3 regions of the Mesorhizobium sp. M1E.F.Ca.ET.045.02.1.1 genome follow, and region 2 is predicted to be linked to each of the others. Evidence: riboswitches for the same ligand, from Rfam matches in the RefSeq annotation. Region 2 holds a riboswitch; each other region holds the start of a gene.
What was found. Region 2 has a riboswitch for cobalamin ahead of EJ070_RS21830 (DUF1636 family protein). Riboswitches for the same ligand answer to the same signal wherever they lie in the genome.
Positions count from the first base shown of each region.

Region 1: it holds a riboswitch for cobalamin, as region 2 does, so the genes downstream of both, EJ070_RS33770 (co-chaperone GroES) here and EJ070_RS21830 (DUF1636 family protein) in region 2, are expected to answer to the same signal.
Region 3: it holds a riboswitch for cobalamin, as region 2 does, so the genes downstream of both, bluB (5,6-dimethylbenzimidazole synthase) here and EJ070_RS21830 (DUF1636 family protein) in region 2, are expected to answer to the same signal.

Region 1 covers NZ_CP034447.1:6,885,265-6,893,220, reverse strand. The annotation lists gene metH (methionine synthase) at 1-2,870, shown strand, start outside; cobalamin riboswitch at 2,945-3,233, shown strand; gene EJ070_RS33770 (co-chaperone GroES) at 3,232-3,549, shown strand; gene groL (chaperonin GroEL) at 3,655-5,277, shown strand; partial or broken gene EJ070_RS33760 (hypothetical protein) at 5,304-5,483, shown strand; gene EJ070_RS33755 (fatty acid desaturase) at 5,571-6,593, shown strand; partial or broken gene EJ070_RS33750 (EAL domain-containing protein) at 6,594-7,507, opposite strand.
Region 2 covers NZ_CP034447.1:4,540,136-4,548,091, reverse strand. The annotation lists gene EJ070_RS21845 (NADH-quinone oxidoreductase subunit B) at 1-373, opposite strand, end outside; gene EJ070_RS21840 (NADH-quinone oxidoreductase subunit A) at 364-729, opposite strand; gene EJ070_RS21835 (winged helix-turn-helix domain-containing protein) at 1,066-2,265, shown strand; cobalamin riboswitch at 2,295-2,498, shown strand; gene EJ070_RS21830 (DUF1636 family protein) at 2,538-2,966, shown strand; gene cobW (cobalamin biosynthesis protein CobW) at 2,969-4,006, shown strand; gene cobN (cobaltochelatase subunit CobN) at 4,024-7,572, shown strand; gene cobG (precorrin-3B synthase) at 7,569-7,956, shown strand, end outside.
Region 3 covers NZ_CP034447.1:6,943,760-6,951,715, reverse strand. The annotation lists gene ribB (3,4-dihydroxy-2-butanone-4-phosphate synthase) at 1-263, shown strand, start outside; gene EJ070_RS34075 (MFS transporter) at 603-1,823, opposite strand; gene EJ070_RS34070 (TetR/AcrR family transcriptional regulator) at 1,945-2,538, shown strand; gene EJ070_RS34065 (hypothetical protein) at 2,773-3,753, shown strand; gene bluB (5,6-dimethylbenzimidazole synthase) at 3,786-4,517, opposite strand; cobalamin riboswitch at 4,558-4,736, opposite strand; gene EJ070_RS34055 (histone deacetylase family protein) at 4,852-5,778, shown strand; gene EJ070_RS34050 (exodeoxyribonuclease VII small subunit) at 5,782-6,033, shown strand; gene EJ070_RS34045 (DUF2277 domain-containing protein) at 6,057-6,323, shown strand; gene EJ070_RS34040 (pirin family protein) at 6,332-7,252, shown strand; gene dxs (1-deoxy-D-xylulose-5-phosphate synthase) at 7,532-7,956, shown strand, end outside.

The DNA of each region.
Region 1 (7,956 bases), 2.3 Mb from region 2:
TCGAGGGTTTTGCGCGCGACGGATTGGTCAATGTCGTCGGCGGCTGCTGCGGCTCGACGCCGGACCATATCCGCGCCATCGCGGCGGCGGTTAAGAAATATCCGCCGCGCGCCATCCCGAAGATCGAGCCGAAGATGCGCCTGTCGGGCCTCGAGCCGTTCACGCTGACCGACGAGATTCCGTTCGTCAATGTCGGCGAGCGCACCAATGTCACGGGCTCCGCCAGGTTCAGGAAGCTGATCACGGCGGGCGACTATGTCGCCGCGCTCGATGTCGCGCGCGACCAGGTCGCCAACGGCGCCCAGATCATCGACATCAACATGGACGAGGGCCTGATCGATTCGAAGAAGGCGATGGTCGAATATCTCAACCTGATCGCGGCCGAGCCGGACATTGCCCGCGTTCCCGTGATGATCGACAGTTCCAAGTGGGAAGTCATCGAGGCCGGCCTCAAATGCGTCCAGGGCAAGCCGCTGGTCAACTCCATCTCCATGAAGGAAGGCGAGAAAGCGTTCCTGCATCATGCCAGGCTGGTGCGCGCCTATGGCGCTGCGGTGGTCGTCATGGCCTTCGACGAGGACGGCCAGGCCGACACCAGGGCGCGCAAGGTCGAGATCTGCACCCGCGCCTACAAGCTCCTGACTGAACAGGCAGGCTTCCCGCCCGAGGATATCGTCTTCGATCCGAACGTGTTCGCCATCGCCACCGGCATCGATGAACACAACAATTACGGTGTCGATTTCATCGACGCTGCGCGCGAGATCACCGCGACGCTTCCTCATGTCCATATTTCGGGCGGCGTGTCGAACCTCTCCTTTTCGTTCCGCGGCAACGAACCGGTGCGCGAGGCCATGCATGCCGTGTTCCTCTACCACGCCATCCAGGCGGGCATGGACATGGGCATCGTCAATGCCGGGCAGCTTGCCGTCTACGACACCATCGACCCGGAACTGCGCGAAGCCTGCGAGGATGTTGTCAACAACCGTGAGCCAAAGGGCGGCGGCACGGCGACCGAGCGCATGCTGGAACTCGCCGGACGCTTCAAGGGCACGGCGGGCAAGGAGGCGCAGGAACGCGTTCTCGCCTGGCGCGACTGGCCGGTCGAGCAGCGCATTTCGCACGCGCTGGTCAATGGCATCACCGAATTCATCGACGCGGACACGGACGACGCGCGGCGCGCCGCCGAGCGGCCGCTGCATGTCATCGAAGGCCCGCTGATGGCGGGCATGAATGTCGTCGGCGACCTGTTCGGCGCCGGCAAGATGTTCCTGCCGCAAGTGGTGAAGTCGGCCCGCGTGATGAAGCAGGCGGTGGCCGGCCTGCTGCCGCACATGGAGGCGGAGAAGCTGGCGAACGCCGCCAGCGGGATCGACAATGGCGAGCGCCAGACCGCCGGCAAGATCCTGATGGCGACGGTAAAGGGCGATGTCCACGACATCGGCAAGAACATCGTCGGCGTGGTCCTTGCCTGCAACAATTATGAGATCATCGATCTTGGCGTCATGGTGCCTGCGGCGAAGATCCTGCAGACGGCGCGTGAGCTAAAGGTCGACGTCATCGGCCTGTCCGGCCTGATCACGCCCTCGCTCGACGAGATGGCGCATATGGCGGCCGAGATGGAACGTGAAGGCTTCGACATTCCGCTGCTGATCGGCGGTGCGACGACCAGCCGCGTGCATACGGCGGTCAAGATCCATCCGCGCTATGCGAAAGGCCAGACGGTGTATGTCGCCGACGCCAGCCGCGCCGTCGGCGTGGTGTCGGCACTGCTGTCGAACGAGGCCAAGGCCGGCTATGTCGAGAACGTTCGCGCGGAGTACAAGAAGGTTGCCGACGCGCATGCGCGCAGCGAAGCCGACAAGCAGCGGCTGCCGCTCGCCAGGGCGCGGGCCAATGCCCACAAGGTCGACTGGACGGGCTACGAGCCGCCAAAACCGTCCTTCCTTGGCCTAAAGGTCTTCGAAGGCTGGGATCTGGCCGAGCTTGCCCGCTATATCGACTGGACGCCATTCTTCCAAACCTGGGAGTTGAAGGGCCGCTATCCCAAAATCCTCGACGACGAGGACCAGGGGCCGGCGGCACGCCAGCTCTTCGAGGACGCCCAGGCGATGCTGGCGAAGATCATCGCGGAAAAATGGTTTGCGCCCAAGGGCGTGATCGGCTTCTGGCCGGCCAATACCGCCGGCGACGATATCAGACTGTTCACGGATGAGGCCCGCTCGCACGAACTGGCGACATTCTTCACGCTGCGCCAGCAGCTGGCCAAGCACGACGGCAAGGCCAATGTCGCATTGTCGGATTTCGTGGCGCCTGTGGACAGCGGCAAGGCCGACTATGTGGGCGGCTTCATAGTCACCGCGGGCATCGAGGAAGTGACGATCGCCGAGCGCTTCGTGCGGGCCAACGACGACTATTCCTCGATCATGGTCAAGGCGCTGGCCGACCGTTTCGCCGAAGCCTTCGCAGAGCGCATGCACGAGAAGGTGCGCAAGGAGTTCTGGGGTTACGCGCCCGATGAGAACCTGGCCCCGGACGACCTGATCGGCGAACCCTATCGCGGCATCCGCCCGGCACCTGGCTATCCGGCGCAACCCGACCATACGGAAAAGGCGACGCTGTTTCGTCTGCTCGACGGCGAACGCAATGCGGCCGTCAGCCTGACCGAAAGCTTCGCCATGTGGCCCGGCTCCTCCGTCTCCGGCATCTACCTGTCGCATCCCGAAAGCTATTATTTCGGCGTCGCTAAGGTCGAGCGCGATCAGGTCGAGGACTATGCGCGGCGCAAGGCCATGCCGCTGGCGGAGGTCGAGCGCTGGCTTGGGCCGATCCTCAACTATGTGCCGGCGCGCTACGCCGAAGCGGCGGAGTAAGTCCCTATTACCGCCAGTCGTCCTTGCCCCTGACCGATCTCGCATTCCTGTGGACCGGTTTGGGCGATCGATGATTTGATCAGGGTGCTTAAGGTGCACGTTCGTCTCGCGGATGGGATAATTGGGAAGTCGGTGCCGGCGCTGCCCCCGCTACGGCAGCGGCGCTTTTCGTCTCCACAAGGACCACTGGGCCAAGGCCTGGGAAGCTGCCGAGATGGCGGAACTGTTTTTGATTACCCCTATCTCGATTTCCACTATTTTGGGGCGCTCGAGAATTAAGTTTGGCACTTCTATCTAACGAGTGCCAACCGGGCTATATATATGGGCGTGGCCGCTATGCCGGCCTCAGAAAGAAGCTTCCATGAAATTCCGGCCACTCCAAGACCGCGTCGTCATCAGGCGCGCGGAAAGTGACACCAAATCCAAGGGCCGCATCATTGTTCCCGACAATGCCAAGGAAAAGCCGCAGGAAGGCGAAGTCATCGCCGTCGGCCAGGGCGCACGCGACGAAGACGGCGCGCTGGTCGAGCTCAAGGTCAAGGCGGGCCACCTGATCCTGTTCGGCAAATGCTCGGGCACCGAGGTCAAGATCGACGGCGATGACCTTCTGATCATGAAGAAAGCCGACATCATGGGCATCATCTTCAACAAGACCGTGGCTGCCAAGAGGGCAGCCTGACGTGCGCGCCGCGCGTATTCACCGGACGCGCATAGGACGCTCCCGATTCTGAGTCTCCGGGCGACGCCGTCGGCGTCTTGCCGTCCCAACCGAACTGGAAAAATCATGCCCCCCAAGGAAATCAAATTCTCCACCGATGCCCGCGACCGCATGCTGCGCGGCGTCGAGCTTCTCAACAGCGCCGTCAAGGTGACACTAGGCCCCAAGGGCCGCAATGTCGTCATCGACAAGGCCTATGGCGCGCCACGCATCACCAAGGACGGCGTCGCCGTCGCCAAGGAAATCGAGCTTGCCGACAAGTTCGAGAACATGGGCGCGCAAATGGTGCGCGAAGTGGCCTCGAAGACCAACGACCTTGCCGGTGACGGCACAACCACCGCCACGGTGCTGGCCGCATCGATCCTGCGCGAAGGCGCCAAGCTCGTCGCCGCCGGCATGAACCCGATGGACCTGAAGCGTGGCATCGACCAGGCCGTTACCGCGGTGGTCAAGGAAGTCCAGGCGCGGTCCAAGAAGGTCAAATCGGCCGGTGAGATCGCGCAGGTCGGCACCATCGCCGCCAATGGCGATGCCACCGTCGGCGACATGATCGCCAAGGCGATGGACAAGGTCGGCAACGACGGCGTCATCACCGTCGAGGAAGCAAAGACCGCCGAGACCGAACTCGACGTCGTCGAAGGCATGCAGTTCGACCGCGGCTATCTCTCGCCCTATTTCGTCACCAATGCCGAGAAGATGCGCGCCGAGCTGGAGGACGCCTACGTCCTCATCCATGAAAAGAAGCTCGGCAATCTGCAAACGCTGCTGCCGATCCTCGAAGCCGTGGTGCAAAGTGGCAAGCCATTGTTGATCATCGCCGAGGATGTCGAGGGCGAGGCGCTGGCGACGCTCGTCGTCAACAAGCTGCGCGGCGGCCTCAAGGTCGCGGCCGTCAAGGCGCCTGGCTTCGGCGATCGCCGCAAGGCGATGCTGGAAGACATCGCCGTGCTCACCGCCGGCCAGATGATTTCCGAGGATCTCGGCATCAAACTGGAGAACATTGCCATTGACATGCTCGGCCGCGCCAAGCGCGTGCTGATCGAGAAGGACACGACCACGATCATAGACGGCGCCGGCACCAAGGCGACCATTCAGGCGCGCATACAGCAGATCAAAAGTCAGATCGAGGAAACCACTTCCGACTACGACAAGGAAAAGCTGCAGGAGCGACTGGCGAAGCTCGCCGGCGGCGTTGCAGTCATTCGCGTCGGCGGCGCCACCGAGTCCGAAGTCAAGGAAAAGAAGGATCGCATCGACGACGCGCTGAATGCTACGCGTGCCGCTGTGGAAGAAGGCATCGTTGCAGGCGGTGGCGTGGCGCTCTTGCGCGCCAGATCGGCGCTTGCCGGCTTGAATGGCGCCAATGCCGATGTGACGGCGGGTATCTCGATCGTGCTGAGGGCGCTTGAGGCGCCGGTCCGCCAGATCGCAGAAAATGCAGGCGTCGAAGGTTCGATCGTCGTCGGCAAGCTCTCCAAGGGCAAGGACTACAATCAGGGCTTCGACGCCCAGAACGAGATTTATGTCGATATGATCAAGGCTGGCATCGTCGACCCGGCAAAGGTGGTGCGGACCGCACTCCAGGACGCCGGTTCGATCGCCGCCCTGTTGATCACCGCCGAGGCCATGATCACCGACGTTCCAGCCAAGGATGCCGCGCCATCCCCCGGCGGTGGCATGGGCAATTGACCGACTCCCTGCCGGGAACGCGCTGCGATGCCCATCGCGCCGAGCGCGAAGCGCTGAAGGTCGCCGACAATGAGCGGGTTTTGGCGGAAGCTGCGGCTGCCAAGGCTGAGGTAAGGGCGGAAGCCGGAGCCCGTCAGACAGAAATGGGCAATCGGGTCTCGCGCGTCGTGGCCGACGAGGCGCCCCGCAAGGCCCGTCAGGCCTAATACTTCAACACCTGCGCCCAATCCCACGGGCGCGGCCATTGCCCTAGCAGATGATCGCAGGGTGGCGAAAAAAACGGACTGGTTATAATGAGCGCACATGTCTATCCACCCGCTTCACTTGTTGAAGACAATGCCGGAGCGTGGTTGAAGAAGCTGGCGAAATACCGACAGCCGCGTCTAGGGCGTAGCGCCTTCGAACTGTTCATCACTCTTGTCCCTTTCGCCATCTTCTGGGCGGCTGCTTGTCTTTCGCTGACCAACAGCTTCTGGCCCGGGCTGATCGCGATCCTTCCTGCCAGCGGCTTCCTGCTTAGGCTGTTCATGATCCAGCACGATTGCGGCCACGGCTCGTTCTTCGCCCGTCGCGGACTCGATGACTGGACCGGCCGCCTGCTTGGGGTCCTGACTCTGACCCCATATGACTATTGGAGGCGCGCTCACGCCGCCCATCATGCGACTGCAGGCAATCTCGACGAACGCGGAGTCGGTGACATCACCACGCTGACGATTGCCGAATACCGTGCCCTTTCGCCGATAAAGCGGGTCGGTTACCGGCTGTACCGGCACCCGCTTGTGATGTTCGGGATCGGGCCAGCTTGGCTATTCCTATTCAAGCAGCGCCTACCGTTTGGGATGATGAGCTCGGGTGCGCTGCCTTGGATTTCGACCATGCTGACGAATATTGCGATCGTCACGCTGTCTGCCTTGATGGTATGGACCGTCGGTTTGGCTACCTTTCTCCTAATCCACCTGCCGGTCGCACTGCTGGCAGGTGCGGCTGGCGTTTGGCTCTTCTATGTACAGCACCAATTCGAGGAGACGCATTGGTCGGGGGGCGAGGATTGGCGGTTTCCCCAAGCGGCGCTGCATGGCGCCTCGCACTACGATCTTCCGCCGGTGCTGCGGTGGCTCACCGGCAACATCGGCATCCATCACGTCCATCATCTGTCCAGCCGGATTCCCTACTACCGCTTGCCGGAAGTGCTGCGCGACCATCCGCAACTTGCCTGCATTGGACGTATCACCCTCTGGGACAGCCTCAAATGCGTCAGGCTCGTGCTTTGGGACGACCGGCGCCGGAGGCTGGTTTCATTCCACGACGCAGCCTGATCACAGTCTATGCGGAGGCGGGCTCTGTTTGTGTTGTGCTGCAGGCTCCGTGCGGCGGCTACCGCCGTCTACGGCGAGGACGCGCGCTGCTCGCCATAGCTTCAGGTCTGCCGACCTATTTGCGTACGCCTCAATCGGATGGGGGCGTCCGATCAAATATCCTTGCAGAGCATTGCAGCCTTCCTCGCTAAGGAAGGTCAACTGCTCCAACGTCTCGACGCCCTCTGCAATGATATGCATTGATAGGCCTCGGCCCAGCCCGACGATCGCACGAATGATGGCGGCCGATTGCGGGTTCTTCTGAATCATCCAGACAAAGGACTTGTCGATCTTGATCTTGTCGAAGGGGAAAGACTGGAGATAGGAAAGCGACGAGTAGCCGGTTCCGAAGTCGTCCAGGGCGATCTTCACGCCGGGCGATTTCAGCCGCCTGAGGATCGAACTTGCCCGCGAGAAGTCGTCGAACAGCACACTCTCGGTTACTTCCAGCTCTAGCCGCTTTGGGTCGAGCCCCGTCTCAAGCAGAACCGAGTGCACCAAGTCAGGAAGATCGCCCTGGCGAAACTGCACTGGAGACAGGTTGACGCCACCTGGACCAGTTTCACCCACGAAGCCGCCTCGCGGCATGCCTCCCGCAGCACCCATTCGCCGATAGGCACGATCAGTCCGCTCTCTTCGGCCACCGCAATGAATTCGGCGGGTGGGATCATCCCTCGGTCCTTGTGGGACCACCGGATCAGAGCCTCGAAGCCGACGATTTCGCCGGACATGCCCGCCTGCGGCTGGTAGTGCAGGAATAATTCGCCACCTGCCAGCGCAGACCGCAAGTCTTGTTCGAGGGCACGGCGTTCGCGCAGCTTGCGATCCATGTCGGCCTCGAATATCCGGAAAACACCACGGCCGTCGGCTCTAGCGAAGGGGAGGCCAACCTCACGGTTGATCGCCTCGATGCGATCCATGAGGATGTGCACGGACGAGCTGCCGGCGGAAAGCTGTTCGGCAGGCCGTAGCGGCCGGGTGATGTATCCGATCTCCCGCTGGCCGCGATGCTCGTAGTGATTTCGAGCGCCCAGTGGTCATAGACGCGCTCCGTGCGGGCGCTCGATTCTTCCCAATCCTGAAAGAAGCGCACCTCGCGCGGCACGAAATCGAACCAGTTGGGCTGCAGTTCAAGAAACGGCGTCTGTCCATCGGAGCATCGGAGCCGACCCAAACGCGCCGTTTCATCTCCGGCCGGCGCGCTTCGCGCCTGTCGCGTTCGATCCGGGCGCACCGCGTGAGAAAGTTGCGGACATGCACGATGCCATTCCCGGCTCGGCCGAGCAATCGGCAGAGCGGGCCTGCTACGATCTTCTCGTCGGTC
Region 2 (7,956 bases):
TCTGGTCGTAGACCTTGCGCAACGCCGGCGCCATCTTGTTGGTCAGCGTGCCGGCCACGATCATGATGTCGGACTGGCGCGGAGACGCGCGCGGCGCGACGCCGAACCGCTCGCTGTCGTAGCGCGGCATCGAGGTGTGGATCATCTCGACCGCGCAGCAGGCGAGGCCGAAGGTCATGAACATCAGCGAGCCGCTGCGCGCCCAGGTGATCAGCGCTTCAGTCGAGGTGACGAGGAAACCCTTGTCGGCCAGCTCATTGTTGATTTCGAGGAAGAAGGGATCGTCCTCCCCCACCGGCCTGCCGGTGTTGGGGTCGATGATGCCCTTGGGCTTCGGCGCGACGAGGGTGCCTGAACTGTCGTTCAATCCCATTCCAGCGCTCCTTTTTTCCATTCATAGGCAAAGCCGATGGTCAGCACCGCCAGGAACACCATCATCGACCAGAAGCCGAGCATACCGAGCTTGGAGAAGGACACCGCCCATGGGAACAGGAAGGCGACCTCGAGATCGAAGATGATGAACAGGATCGACACCAGATAGAAGCGGATGTCGAACTTCATGCGGGCGTCGTCGAACGAATTGAACCCGCATTCATAGGCGGAAAGCTTTTCCGGGTCGGGATTGCGGTAGGCCACCAGGAACGGCGCGATGATAAGCGCGAGACCAACGACCATCGCTACTGCGATGAAGAGGACGATGGGCAGATACGAACTTAGGAGTGCGCTCATGCGGCGGCTTTCCGTTGGCGGCCAATTCACTTTGATTACAGCAACGGACTCTAATGCGGAAGCGTGACAGTTTAACCCGCTGAACCGTTTTAAGGGCCCTATGCTGCGACGCGGCGAGGGTTAGCGCAGCGGTTTCGGCGACGCAAGTCAAACCTTGTTCAAAATCCCGCCCTGGACGCCATATCGGAAGAAACTGGTCCGATCCGCTCCTGTTTGATTTCTTTCACTTTTTACTCCACTTTTCTCTCCTGACATATCTCCCGCCATTTGCCTGCTAGCATGGCCGGAATCACCGGCTAAAAATCCGGCAGAACTGATCAGGGCGAGAGCAGCTCGATGAAGGAAAAGATCTCGCTGGCCATGGCCAGGCGCATCGCGCTCGGCGCACAGGGCTTCACCGATGCGCGGCCGGCCGGTACGCCCGATCGCCGGCACCTCGCCCGCGTGCTCTCTCGCACCGGCCTGCTGCAGATCGATTCCGTCAGCGCGGTGGTGCGCGCCCACTACATGCCGCTCTATTCGCGCCTCGGCCCCTACCCGCTCGCGCTGCTCGACAACGCGGCCGTAAGCCGCAAGCGCGCCGTCTTTGAATATTGGGCGCATGAGGCGTCGTTCCTGCCGGTCGAGACCTGGCCGCTGATGCGCTGGCGCATGCAGCGCGCCGAGCGCGGCGAGGAAATGTATCTCGGCCTCGCCAAATGGGGTCGCGAGCGCAAGGCAATGATCGACGAGATCTACGGGCAAGTCGCGGAACGCGGGCCGATTGCCGCCTCCGACATCGAAGGCCACAAGGGCAACGGCGGCTGGTGGGGCTGGAGCGAGGCCAAGCACGCCTTCGAATGGCTGTTCTGGGCCGGGCGCATCACCACCGCCTACCGGCGCGGGTTCGAACGCTACTACGATCTGCCGGAGCGTGTTCTGCCGCAGTCTGTGCTGGATTTGCCCGTGCCTTCTGTCGAGGACGCGCACCGTGAATTGCTGCGCATATCCGCGCGCGCCCACGGCATCGCCACCTATGGCGACCTGCGCGATTATTTCCGCCTCGCGCCGGGCGACGTGAAGGATCGCATCGAGGAACTGGTCGAGACGGGCGAACTGCTGCCGGTGCGGGTCGAAGGCTGGGACAAGACCGCTTATCTCTATAAGGACGCGCGCATTCCGCGCCGGATCGGGGCGCGCGCCCTGCTCGCTCCCTTCGATCCGGTGGTCTTCGAACGCACCCGCACGGAAAAGCTGTTCGGCTTCCGCTATCGCATCGAGATCTACACGCCGGCCGAAAAACGCCAGTATGGCTACTATGTGCTGCCCTTCCTGCTAGGCGACCGGATCGTCGCCCGTGTCGATCTGAGGGCCGACCGCCCGGCGAGCATGCTGCGCGTCCATGCGGCTTATGCTGAAGCCGGCGCTCCGACCGAAACGGCCGCCCAGCTCTTCGATGAGCTGAAACAGATTCAGACCTGGCTAGGCCTGGAGAGCATCGAGGTAACCCCGGCCGGCGACCTTGGGCCGGCGCTGGCCGACATTTCGGTGTCGTAGCCGCGCGTTGACAGCCGCGTAGCTCTAAGCCTAAATCCGCCGCAGACGGTCTTCTCCCGGCAAAGGGAGGAGCCAAGAGGGAATGCGGTGCGGGAAAAATCCCAACTCCGCGGCTGTCCCCGCAACTGTGAGCGACGAGCCTCAGCCGAAAACCACTGGGATGTCTCCCGGGAAGGCGGCGCCAAGGCGATGACCCGCGAGCCAGGAGACCTGCCGTCTGAGACTTTAAGTATCCGAACGCCCGGCGGGTTTTCCGGGCAAGGAGCCTGGTTTTGGATCGCAACGGCAGTTTTCCAGCCAATATCGCGGATTTTTCGTCCGAGCCCGACGACGCATTGGCCGGAGTCACCGTCATCGTCTGCTCGTCCTGCCGCGACGAGACCGGCTCGGACGCGCATCCGCGCGCCGGCGCCCTGCTTGCCGAAGATACGCGACGCGCCGCATCGGACGAAAACATCCGCATCCGCACCGTCGAATGCCTCGGCAATTGCAAGCGCCGCCTGAGCGCAGCGCTCCTGCGCGACGGCTGCTGGAGCTACGTCTTCGGCGACCTGGAAACCGCCAGCGGCGCCGACCTCGTCGCCGGCGCAAAACTCTTCGCCACCTCGACCGACGGCCTTATCCCCTGGCGCGGCCGGCCCGATTCCCTCAAGCGCGGCCTTGTCGCCCGCATCCCTCCTCTCGACCTCCTGAAGGACTGACCATGAACGCCTCCGTCTCCCGTGTTCCCTGCACCGTCGTCACCGGCTTCCTAGGCGCCGGCAAGACGACGCTGATCCGCAACCTGCTCGAAAACGCCAAGGGCAAGCGGCTGGCGATCATCGTCAACGAATTCGGCGATGTCGGCATCGACGGCGAGATCCTGAAAGGCTGCGGCATCGACACCTGTCCCGAGGAAAACATCGTCGAGCTCGCCAATGGCTGCATCTGCTGCACCGTCGCCGACGACTTCATCCCGGCGCTCGACCAGATCCTGTCGCTTAACCCCAAGGTCGACCACATCCTGATCGAGACCTCGGGCCTCGCTCTGCCGAAGCCGCTGGTGCAAGCCTTTCAGTGGCCTAGCGTGAAGAGCCGCGTCACCGTCGATGGTGTCGTTGCTGTGGTCGATGGCCTGGCACTGGCCGACGGCCGCGTCGCCTCCGACATGGACGCCCTGCAGGCGCAGCGCGCCGCCGACGACTCGCTCGACCATGACGATCCGGTCAAGGAGGTGTTCGAGGACCAGATCGCCTGCGCCGACCTGATCATCCTGTCGAAGAGCGACCTGATGGACGCGGCCGGCTCGCAGCGCGCCAACGCCGTCATCGGCGAGCATGTGGCGCGGGCCGTGAAAGTCCTGCCGACCACGCACGGCAAGGTCGATCCGTCGGTGTTGCTCGGCCTCGGCCTTGCCGTCGAGGACGACATCGAAAACCGCAAGACGCACCACGACGACGAGCTCGAACATGAGCACGACGATTTTGATTCCTTCGTCATCGATATCCCGTCGATCTTGCATCCGGACGAGCTGGCGAAGCGCGTCGCCCTTGCGGCCGAGCAGGAAAACGTGCTGCGCGTCAAAGGCTTCGTCGAGGTTGGCGGCAAGCCGATGCGGCTTCTGCTGCAGGCCGTCGGCCCGCGCGTCAACCACTATTACGATCGCGCCTGGACCACCGAGGACGACCGCCGCTCGCGGCTCGTCGTCATCGGCCTCAAGGGGCTCAATCGCCCGGCGGTCGAACGTATCCTCGCCGGCTGAGGCAAGCACGAAAAGCGATGCATATCCTCACCACGACATCCGCCTCGCTCGACGATCTCGCCGAGCCGATCGATCTCAGGCAGACGCCTGCGGATGTCGTGGCGCTGTCCTTCACCGACAGCGACCTCGCCGGCCTGGCCGCTGCGTGGAAAGCGGACGCGGAACACCTGCCGTCGATGCGGCTCGCAGCACTTCGCGACCTCCGCCACCCGATGTCGGTCGACCTCTGGATCGACAGCGTCGCCCGTCATGCCAAGGTCGTTCTGGTCCGCATCCTCGGCGGCTACGACTGGTGGCGCTATGGCTGCGATCAGCTCGCGACGGTGGCGCGCGAGCGCGGCATCAAGCTCGCGCTGCTGCCCGGCGAAAGCCATGACGAGGATCAGCGGCTGATCGAGGGCTCGACGCTGCCACGCGCCGAGTTGGACGCCTTGCTCGGCTATTTCCGCGAGGGCGGCCCGGCCAATATGCGCGCGCTGGTGCAAAGGCTGGCGCGGCTTGCCGGATCGGATGCGGCGGTGGCCGAACCGGTCAGCGTGCCGAAGGCGGGTTATTACGAGCCCGGTCGCGGCGTGGTCCCCCTCCCCCTTGAGGGGAGGGTCCGGCCGCAGGCCGGGGGTGGGGTCCTCCGCGACACGCGCCGGCACCATGAAGAACGACCACAGGAAGAGACGTTAAGCCCAGTCGTCCCGACCCCTCCCGGCCCTGCGGGCCACCCTCCCCTCGAGGGGGAGGGAAACGCCGCGTCCATCATCCCGATCCTCTTCTATCGCTCCATGCTACTTGCCGCCGACATAGCGCCGATAGATGCCCTCGCGGAAGCATTGCGGCTGCAAGGCATGGCCCCGGTGCCGATCTTCGTGTCCAGCCTCAAGGATAGAGCCTCGCTGGATTTCGTCGAAACCGCCCTCGCCTCGCTGAACCCGGCCGCCATCATCACCGCCACCGCCTTCGCCTCCGGCGCGGAACCCGGCGCCGAAACACTTTTCGACCGCGCCGGCGTGCCGGTCTTCCAGGTCATCGTCGCCACGACGAAGCGCGAGGTCTGGGAGAAGAACCAGCGCGGCCTGGCGCCAGCAGACCTCGCCATGCATGTCGTGCTGCCAGAACTCGACGGCCGCATCCTGGCCGGCGCGATTTCATTCAAGGGCGAGATCGAAGCCGATCCGGCGCTCGCCTTCCGCGCCTTCGCCAACCGGCCTGAAGCCAACCGCGTCGCGCAGGTCGCCAAGCGCACCGCGATGTTCATTCGCCTGCAACGGACCGAGCGGGCCAAGCGCAAGCTGGCAATCCTGATTCCGGACTATCCGAGTGCCCCAGGGCGTACGGGCTATGCCGTCGGCCTCGACGTGCCGTCGAGCGTGCTCGCCATGCTGCATGACTTGAAGGAACAGGGCTATGCGGTTGACGGGATTCCACAATCGCCGCGCGCGTTGCTGGATGCGCTGGAGATGGGCGGGCAAGGGTTGAGTCTAGACGACTATCGGTGCTTCTCAGCGGAACTGCCGATGGCAGTGATAGACGCGGTAGAGGCCGCATGGGGTGAGGCAGAGGGCGAGATAGGGTTGCGCGAGGCACCCCCCTCTGTCCTGCCGGACATCTCCGGCAGGACAGAGGGGGGTGTTCACGCGCTAACTCTGGCGAGCTTCCCCTTCCGCGCCGCGACCTTCGGCAACATCACCGTCGCGCTGGCCCCCGACCGCGGCCGCTCGGCCGACCGCCGCGCCGACTATCACGACCCCACTCTCCCTCCCCGCCACGAATTGATCGCCTTCGGCCTCTGGCTGCGGAAATCGCTCGGCGTGCACGCCATCGTCCATGTCGGCGCGCACGGCACGCTGGAGTGGCTGCCGGGCAAGACGGTCGCGCTATCGGAAAGCTGCTTTCCCGAGATCGTCACCGGCTCGCTGCCGGTCATCTATCCCTTCATTGTCTCCAATCCCGGCGAGGCGGCGCAGGCCAAGCGCCGGATTTCGGCCGTCACGCTCGGCCATCTGCCGCCGCCGCTGACCGGGGCCGGCCTCGACGAGGCACAGCAGAAGCTCGAACGCTTGGTCGACGAATATGCCCAGGCCGACGGGCTCGATCGCCGCCGCCGCGATCGTCTGGCGCGGCTCATAGTCGAGTCCGCGCGGAAATCCGGCCTGGCGACAGAAGCAGGCGTTGCCGGCACCGACGCTCCGGACGAGGCGCTGCGCCGCATCGACGCCTGGCTGTGCGACCTCAAGGATTTCGCCGTCAAGGACGGGCTGCATGTCTACGGCCGCGCGCCGGAGGGCGAGGTCGATCCGCTGCGGCGGCAAAGCGCGGAGGCCGAAAAGGCCGCACTGCTCGAAGCGCTCGACGGCCAGCACATCAAGGCCGGCCCCGCCGGCGCTCCGGCGCGCGGCCGCTCCGACGTGCTGCCCACCGGCCGCAACCTCTTCACCTCCGACCCGCGCACCATGCCGACGCCGACCGCCTACGATCTCGGCCAGGCGGCTGCGGAAGAAGTGGTGCGCAGCTACATGCAGAGCCATGGCGACTGGCCGCGTTCGCTGGTCATCGACCTCTGGGGCTCGGCCTCATTGCGCACCGGCGGCGAGGAGATCGCCCAAGGCCTGGCGCTGATGGGCTGCCGGCCGCAATGGGATGCAGCGACCGGCCGCGTCACCGGCATCGAGGTGCTGCCGCCGGCGGCGCTCGGCCGGCCGCGCGTCGACGTCACCTGGCGCATCTCTGGCCTGTTCCGCGACATGTTCCCGACCCAGATCGCGCTGATCGACGCCGCCGCCAACGCGGTCGCCGGCCGCGACGAAGACGATACCGAAAATCCCCTCGCCGCCGCGACGCGCGCGCAGGGCAAAATCGGCCCGCGCATTTTCGGCACCTCACCCGGGACCTATGGCGCCGGTGTCGAGGATTTGCTGTCGCGCGGCGAATGGGGCGTGCGCGAGGAGATCGGCCGCGCCTATCTCGAGGCGACGTCGCATGCGTACGGCGGCGCCAACGGCGAAGCGATTTCCGCCCCCGGCGCCTTCGAGGATCGCGTCGCCGAAGCCGATCTGCTCGTCCACACAGGCGATGACCCCGGCCGCGACATTCTCGAAGGCTCCGCCGATGTCGCCTTCATCGGCGGATTTTCGGCCGCCCTTGCAGCACTTGGCAGGAATGCCGATGTCATCGTGCTCGACACGACTGATCCAAAGAAGCCGAAGCCGCGCTCGGTTGGCGAGGCGGTTTCGCGTGTGGTGCGCGCCCGCGCGGTCAACCCGCGCTTCATCGCCGGCCAGATGCGTCACGGCCCGCGCGGCGCTTCGGAATTCGCCGAGACGGTCGACCGTCTCGTCGGCTTCGCCGAGACCACGCATGCGATATCGGGTGCGCTGATCGAGGCGGTGCACGACGCTTATCTCGGCGACTTGGAAGTCCGCGCCTTCCTCCTGCGCGAGAATCCCGCCGCCGCGAAGGTCATTGCCGAGCGGTTCCTGTCGGCGCGGCGTCGCGGCCTCTGGCATCCGCAACGCAATTCCATCGACGACGATCTCACGGCACTCATTGCCGAAGCCCAGGGAGTGGCGGCATGAACGCCTTTTCGCGCCGCGGCGCCTGCCCCGCTTTGTCCGCCCCGATGCAAACCGGCGACGGGCTGCTGGTGCGGCTCAATCCGGTCGCTGGAGGACTTTCCCCCAAGTCGCTGATCGGACTCTGCGAATCCGCGCTGCGTCACGGCAACGGCATCATGGAAGTGACCGCCCGCGGCAGCCTGCAGATCCGCGGCCTGACGGCGGCAAGCGCGCGGCTGCTGGCGGCGGAAGTGGATGCGCTGGGCATCGAGGTGCGCAGCGGTGTTCCGGTCGAGATCGGGCCGCTGGCGGGCATCGATCCGCAAGAGATCGCCGACCCGCTTCCGTTGGCCGAGCGGGTCCGGATGGCCATCGAAGAAGCCGGACTAACGCAGCGCTTGGGAC
Region 3 (7,956 bases), 2.4 Mb from region 2:
AGCGCAGGCGCGGCGTCATCGTTTATCTGCGCGAGGGCTCGGTCGGCGTCGCCCACCAGGAGCGCAAGCGGCCAGCGAGCGGTGAGCGCGAGGATCATGAGGAAGCGCGCCGGCGCGAGAACGAGTGGCGCGAGATCGGTCTCGGCGCTCAGATCCTGAAGGATCTCGGCATCTCCTCGATCAACCTGATCGCCTCGCGCGAGCGCCACTATGTCGGCCTCGAAGGTTTTGGCATCCATATCGCCAAGACGGAAATCCTTTAGGCTGTCGGGGGACGCGCCGGAAGTTCCTCCAGGCAGCTCGCCGGCGTTGCTGGCTGACTGAAGCCTCCGCGACGTAGGCGATTGACCGGAGCCTCCGCGACGTCGTCATCCACGGGCGGAGCGACGCGAAGCGGAGCGCAGACCCGAGGATCCATTCCGTTACCTTGATCGTAGAGCGCAGCGGAGCAGAATTCCGAACCGTCGCAACGCTTAGAAGTCACGGAATGGATCCTCGGGTCTTCGCGCGACGCTTCGCTCCTTGCTCCGCCCGTGGATGACGATGTCGCGTAACTTCCAACGTCTTCGATAATCGTTGCACGGCCGGAACGCTTCTTCTTGTCACTCCGCCGGCATTACCGCTTCGCCCCTGTCCACGTCGCACTCGTCCGTCGCCAGCCGGCATTGGCCGGCGAGCACGGTGGCCAAGGCGATCGAGCCTGCCGCTACGGACACCCAGAACCCGTTCTGCGGTTCAAACGTGTCGACCATCCAGCCGGCGGCGAAGGAGCCCAGCGCCATGCCGATGCCGATCCCGGTCGTCACCCAGGTGACGCCTTCAGTGAGCATTGCCGCCGGCACATGGCGCTCGATCAACCCGAAGGCAGTGATGAAGGTCGGCGAGATCGCCACGCCGCTGACGAAGACGGCGAGCGCCAGCGTCGGCACGGTGTCGACGAAAAGCAGCGGCAGCGTGGTGAGCGCGATCACGGTGACCGCGACCGCCAGTTGCCGCTGCAGCGGCGTCTTCAGGCTGAGCGCTCCGACAATGATGCCGAGCACGAAGGATCCCAGCGCATAGACGCCGATGACCAGGCTCGCCGCCTCGGGCTGGCCGAGCGCCTTGGTGATGGCGACGGTGGTGACTTCCGTGGTGGCGAAGGTCGCGCCGACGAAGATCAGCGCGAAGGTGATGATCTGGACCGGCCGCAAGCGGATCGCGGAGCCGGTCGCCGCCTGTTCCGCCGGTCGCACCGGCGGCTCCGTCGAGCGCTGCAGCAGGAATGCCGCCGAGCCGAGAGCGAGCAGCAACGTGCTGGCGACCATGCCCGCTTCCGGGAACAGCGCGGCGCTCAAGCCCACCGACAGCGAGGCGCCGGCGACGTAGACCAGCTCGTCCGCCGCCGATTCGAAGGCGAAGGCGGTGTTGAGCTCGGGCCGGTTGCGGAAAATCTCGGTCCAGCGCGCCCTGACCAGCGCCGGAATGCTCGGCATCAAGGCGGCAAGCAGCGCGGACAAGAACAGGGTCCATACCGGCCAGTGCTGATTGGCCGCCGCGATCAAGGCCGCGAAGGAAAGCGCCGAAACGAGCGTCGTCGGGACGGCTATGCTGGTCTGGCCGAGCCGGTCCACCAGCCGCGAGATCTGCGGCGACAGGAAAGCGTTGACCAGCGCGTAAGTGGCCGAGACGGCGCCGGCCAGCCAGTATTCGCCATGCGTCTGCGACAGCATCGCCACGATGCCGATCGGCGCCATGGCGATCGGCAGCCGCGCCATGAAGGCGGCCGCGGCGAAGCCTTTCGTTCCGGGAGCCCGAAAGATTTCCGAATAGGGGTTTCGCATGGTCCTGCTCCTCGACAAGGAAGGGCGCCGCAATTACATACGCAGCGTATGAATGTCAGATAGTTCATACGTCGCGTATGTCAATCGGCATACGAGACGTATGTGAATAGAGCCAGAAACCGTGCACAGACCCCGCAAGGAGATGATCGCCGAGACGCGCGCCAAGCTGATCGCGGCCGCGCGCCATGCCTTCGGCACGATCGGCTATGCCGAGGCCTCGATGGACGATTTCACCGCTTCAGCGGGCCTGACGCGCGGCGCGCTCTACCACCATTTCGGCGACAAGAGGGGACTGCTGCAGGCGGTGATCGCCGAGATCGACGGCGAGATGGCTGCGCGGGTGAACGAGGTGGCGGCGAGAGCGCCGACCCGCTGGCAGCGCTTCGTCGACGAATGCACCACCTATATCGAGATGGCGTTGGAGCCGGAAATCCAGCGCATCATGTTCCGCGACGGCCCGGCGGTGCTGGGCGATCCGGCGCAGTGGTCGAACGCCAATGCCTGCACCGCGTCGATGACGGATCATCTGACGAGACTGCAGGAAGAGGGCGTCGTCGTGCCCGATCTCGACCCCGAGACCGCCGCGCGGCTGATCAACGGCGCCAGCAGCCAGGCCTCGCAACGCATTGCCAATTCGAACGACCCCGAGGCGACGTCGAAGAAGGCGATAGCGGCGTTCAAGCAGCTACTGGAAGGACTGCGCAAAAAGCCCTGACTGCACGATCGGGTAAGGATATCGCCGGTTTGTGCACCGGTTTTGGGACTGGCGCGGCGCCGTCGCAATTGACAATGACAGGCGCGAGCGCATCCTCCTCGACCATTCTCTTACAGCGCCGCGCGTTCTTCGAACGCGCAAAGGACGCTGTAACACTTTGACTATGCCGCATGATCCTTTCCGAAAATCGATTCCGATTTTCGGGGTCATGCGCGAGGCGGGAGAGTCGGGGCCATGTGGGACTTCAGCATCGGCCGGTCGGTGTCCATCATGATGCGGACATGGCCGTTCATCGTCTTTCGCATGATCGTCTATTTCGGCATCACGTTGGCCTACATCATGGCGACCGGCACCGGCGCCAGCGTCGGCTACGGTGTCGGCCACATCTCCACCGATCCCGATGGACCGATGTCCTTTGCCTTGTGGGGCGGGGTTGTCGGCTTCGGCGTCGTCTCGATCGCCGTCTACTGGATCCGCGAATATATCCTCTATGTGCTCAAGGCCGGTCACATCGCCGTCATGGTCCACCTGATCGATGGCCACGACGTCCCCGACGGCCAGCGCCAGATCGCCTATGCGAAGGAAGTGGTGACCCAGCGCTTCGCCGAGGCCAACATTCTTTTCGTCGTCGACCAATTGGTGAAGGGCGCCATCCGCGCCATCACCGGCCTGATCGGCGGCATCGCGGCGTTCTTGCCCATTCCGGGCTTGAACGGCCTCGTCAGCTTCATCAACACCGTCATCCGCCTGTCGCTGACCTATGTCGACGAGATCATCCTCGGCTACAACATCCGCATCAATTCGAACTCTCCGTTCGAAACCGCCAGGCAAGGCGTCGTGCTCTACGCGCAGAACGGCAAGCACATGGTCAAGAACGCCGTCTGGCTGGCGGTGATCATGTGGGGCGTGTCCTTCGTCATCTTTCTTTTGATGCTGGCGCCGGCAGGCGCGATCCTGTGGGTCATGCCGGGCCAGCTTGCCGGCTGGGCCTTCGTGCTGGCAATCGTCTTTGCCTGGGCCTTCAAGGCGGCCTTCATCGAACCCTTCGCCATCGTCTCGCTGATGCAGGTCTATTTCGACGCCATCGAAGGCCAGGTTCCGAACCCGGAATGGGATCAGCGGCTGGCCGAAGCGTCATCGAAATTCAGAGAGCTTCGCGACAAGGCGCTCGGCTCCTTCGGCGGCTCGCGCTGGGATTCGCCCCGGGCTGCTTGATCGGCAGCCCCTTGATCACGACGGCAGCCCGATCACGGCTTCGGCTGCTCTCCGAGGCGGGCAATCGCCGACTTGAGCGGCGCCTCGCCGGCGCCGCAAAAGGTCTCGCTCATCACCAGCTCGGCCAGCGGCAGGCGCTTGCCCCAGCCATGCGCCTCGAGGTCCGGCCTCGGCGCGAATTCCGAAACACGGCCGACGCAGAGATAGGCAACCGGCGTGACGTGCTCGGGGATCGACAGGAGCCGCTTCAGCGCTTCCGTTTCGATGATGCTCACCCAGCCGACGCCGACACCTTCCGCCCGCGCCGCCAGCCAGAAGTTCTGCACCGCGCAGACGGTGCTGTAGAGGTCCATTTCCGGGTTGTGCCAGCGCCCGAGCGGCGAGTTCCTTGAACGCTGCCGGTCGCAGGTGATGCAGAGATTGAGCGCGCTTTCGCAGATGCCCTCGAGCTTCAGCTTGCGGTAGAGGGCCTGCCGCTCCGCCTCGATCGCCGGCAATTCCTGCTCGCGCGCGGCAAGGAACAGGTCGCGCACCTGCCGCCGCCTTGTCACATCGCGGATAACGATGAAATTCCAGGGCTGCATGTAGCCGACCGACGGCGCGTGATGGGCGGCCGTCAGCAGCCGCGCCAGAACGGCATCGTCGATACCGTCGGCAACGAAATGGCTGCGCACGTCGCGCCGGGTGAACATCGCCCGATAGACGGCATCGCGCGCCAATTGGTCAAAGTCATCGCCGCCCATGGCGGCCGCTTGTGCCTGCATCGCTTGTCCCTTGCGACAGCAGTCCTCCGCCTGACCATGCGGAAGACCATGTCTGCCGGGCCGGTCTTCTGGCTCGGGATCGACCCACGTCCGGCGCCTTCCCGTCTAGGACAGTGGCTTTTGCCGGCGCGGTCCCCCTCACAGCGTTGGGCACGCCACGGAGTTCAACCGTGTTCCCGATTCTCCCGCCTCGCGGGCACCAGGCAGCAGTCCGACCTTATCGCGAAGCAGAGGCCGCGCCAATGCCGCCAGCGACACTATCGGGCGCAATTTTCCCCAGCCATTCGGCCATCAAACATGGTCATCCGGGCCACGCGTGCCTAGATTAGGCGCCATGACCACCCGTCTCTACACCCATCCGGTATTCTTGGAACACCTCACGCCGCCCGGCCACCCTGAAAGGCCGGACCGTTTGCGCGCCATCGAGCGCGTGCTGGATGACGAGGCTTTTTCGGCTCTCGACCGCGTCAAGGCGCCGGAAGGCGACGAGGCGACCATCCTCTACGCGCATCCGGAAGATTTTGTTGCCCGCATCCGCGCGGCCATTCCCGCAAGCGGTATCGTCTCCATCGACGCCGACACCAGCGCCAGCCCGAAGAGCTGGCAGGCCGCGGTGACGGCGATCGGTGCCGCCAACGCGGCGATAGACGATGTCTTCGAAGGCCGCGCCGCCAATGCCTTCGTCGCCGCGCGCCCGCCCGGCCACCACGCCGAAAAGACCACCGCGATGGGCTTTTGCCTGTTCAACACCGCGGCGATCGCCGCCCGTCATGCACAGAAGAAGCATCAGGCCGAGCGCGTCGCCATCGTCGATTGGGACGTCCACCACGGCAACGGCACGCAGGACATCTTCTGGGACGATCCGTCGGTGCTTTATTGCTCGACGCACCAGATGCCGCTCTATCCGGGCACCGGCGCGAAAAGCGAAACCGGCGCCGGCAACATCGTCAACGCGCCGCTGGCACCCCGCACCGGCAGCGAGCTGTTCCGCGACGCCTTCCTTTCGCGCGTGCTGCCGTCGATCGACGCGTTCGCGCCGGACCTGATCATCATTTCCGCCGGCTTCGATGCGCACCATCGCGATCCGCTCGCCGAGATCAACCTGACCGAGGACGATTTCGATTGGGCAACCGGCCAGTTGATGGAGCGCGCCGGGCGCCATAGCGGCAACCGGCTCGTCAGCCTGCTGGAGGGCGGCTACGATCTGCAGGGACTGGCATTTTCGGTCGCCGCCCATGTCGGGCGGCTGATGAAAGGATAAATGATGGCTGATGAAGCTAACCAAGACGTCAAAACGATGAGCTTCGAACAGGCGCTCGACGCGCTGGAGAAGATCGTCGATGATCTGGAGCGCGGCGACGTCCCGCTCGACCAGTCCATCCGGATCTACGAGCGCGGCGAGGCGCTGAAGGCGCATTGCGACCGGTTGCTCAAGGCGGCCGAGGACAAAGTCGAGAAGATCAGGCTTTCGCGCGACGGCAAGCCGGTTGGAACGGAGCCGCTCGACGCCGAGTAAGGTGTGTTGCAAGGAGTTCAAGCATGTGCCGAAACATCAAGACCCTGTTCAACTTCGAACCGCCGGCAACCGACGACGAGGTCCATGATGCAGCCCTGCAGTTCGTGCGCAAGCTGAGCGGCTCGACCAAGCCCTCCAAGCGCAACGAGCACGCCTTCCACCATGCCGTCGAGGCGATTGCCGCCGCGGCGCGCGAACTGCTCGATTCGATGGAAACCACCCAGCATCCGCGCAATCGCGAGGAAGAGGCGGCCAAGGCGAAAGCCAGATCCGCGCTCCGCTTCGCCTGAGACCTGCCATGAGCTTCTTTCCAGGCAACGATCCCGAGGCCGGCGACGCCTTCGCCTGCGACCAGATCGAATTGATGGTGATCCCCAACGCCAAGGACATCGGCGGCTTCGAGGTCCGCCGCGCCTTGCCGACCGCAAAACGCAGGCTGGTCGGACCGTTCATCTTCTTCGACCGCATGGGGCCGGCCATCCTGCGCGCCGGCCATGCGATCGACGTGCGCCCGCATCCGCATATCGGGCTTTCCACCGTCACCTATCTGTTCGACGGCAAGATCCGGCACCGCGACTCGCTCGGCACCGAAATGGTGATCGCGCCAGGCGATGTGAACCTGATGACCGCCGGCCGCGGCATCGTCCACTCCGAGCGCACGCCGGAAGAGCTGCGCGGCGCGCCGATGTCGGTCTCCGGCTTGCAGACCTGGCTCGCCTTGCCCGACGGCAAGGAGGAGATCGCCCCGGTCTTCGCCAACACATCGGTGATCCGCCTGCCCGAGATCGACGCCGAAGGCGTCAGCGGCCGCGTCGTCATCGGCGAATTTTCCGGGCTGCGCTCGCCGGTCGCGACCGCATCGGACACGCTTTATGCCGATCTGCGGCTGGCGGCGGGCGCCAGCGTGAAAATCCCCGCCGATGCCGAGGAACGCGCCATCTATACGCTGGAGGGCGAGGTCTCGATTGCCGGCGATCATTTTCCGGCGGAGCGGCTTCTGGTGTTCAAACCGGGCGAGGAGATCGTCGTTTCGTCCGAACGGGGCGCGCATTTCATGCTGTTCGGCGGAGCGTCGCTGGGCTCCAAGCGTTATATATGGTGGAATTTCGTTTCGTCCTCGAAAGAACGCATCGAGCAGGCCAAGGAAGAATGGAAGACAGGCCGCTTCGATATCGTTCCTGGCGATGAGGAAGAATTCATCCCGTTGCCGGAAGGTTAGAACTGGATGGACATCCTGCGCCAACCGCGTCACTGACACGCATTTACATTCGCTCGCCAGCGGCATATTTCGCGCATGATCAAGGCGCATATTTGTGAAAGTTGGAGCAATTCCAGGAAAAATGTGAAACGGTTTTCCGTCCGGAATTGCGTGGAACAGGGAGCAATTCCAGGAAAAGTGTGAAGCGGTTTTCCGTCCGGAATTGCGTGAAACAGAAAAGACAGAGCGGTCCCGTGAAACGGTTAACCGCTCCCAAAGATCTCAGCAGGCCGCCAAAGAGTGAACCCGAAGCCCGATACGCCACTTCTCGACAAGGTCCGCATCCCTGCGGATTTGCGGGCGCTCGACGAAAGCGAGCTGCCGCAGCTGGCGACCGAGCTGCGCGCCGAACTGATCGACGCCGTTTCGCACACCGGCGGCCATCTCGGCGCCGGCCTTGGCGTGGTCGAGCTGACGGTCGCGCTGCACTATGTCTTCAACACGCCGGAAGACCGGCTGATCTGGGATGTCGGCCACCAGGCTTATCCGCACAAGATCCTGACCGGCCGCCGCGACCGCATCCGCACGCTGCGCCAGGAGGGTGGCCTCTCCGGCTTTACGCGGCGAGCCGAGAGCGAATACGACCCCTTCGGCGCCGCACACTCCTCGACCTCGATTTCCGCCGGTCTCGGCATGGCCATGGGCCGCGATCTGTCGGGCGGCCG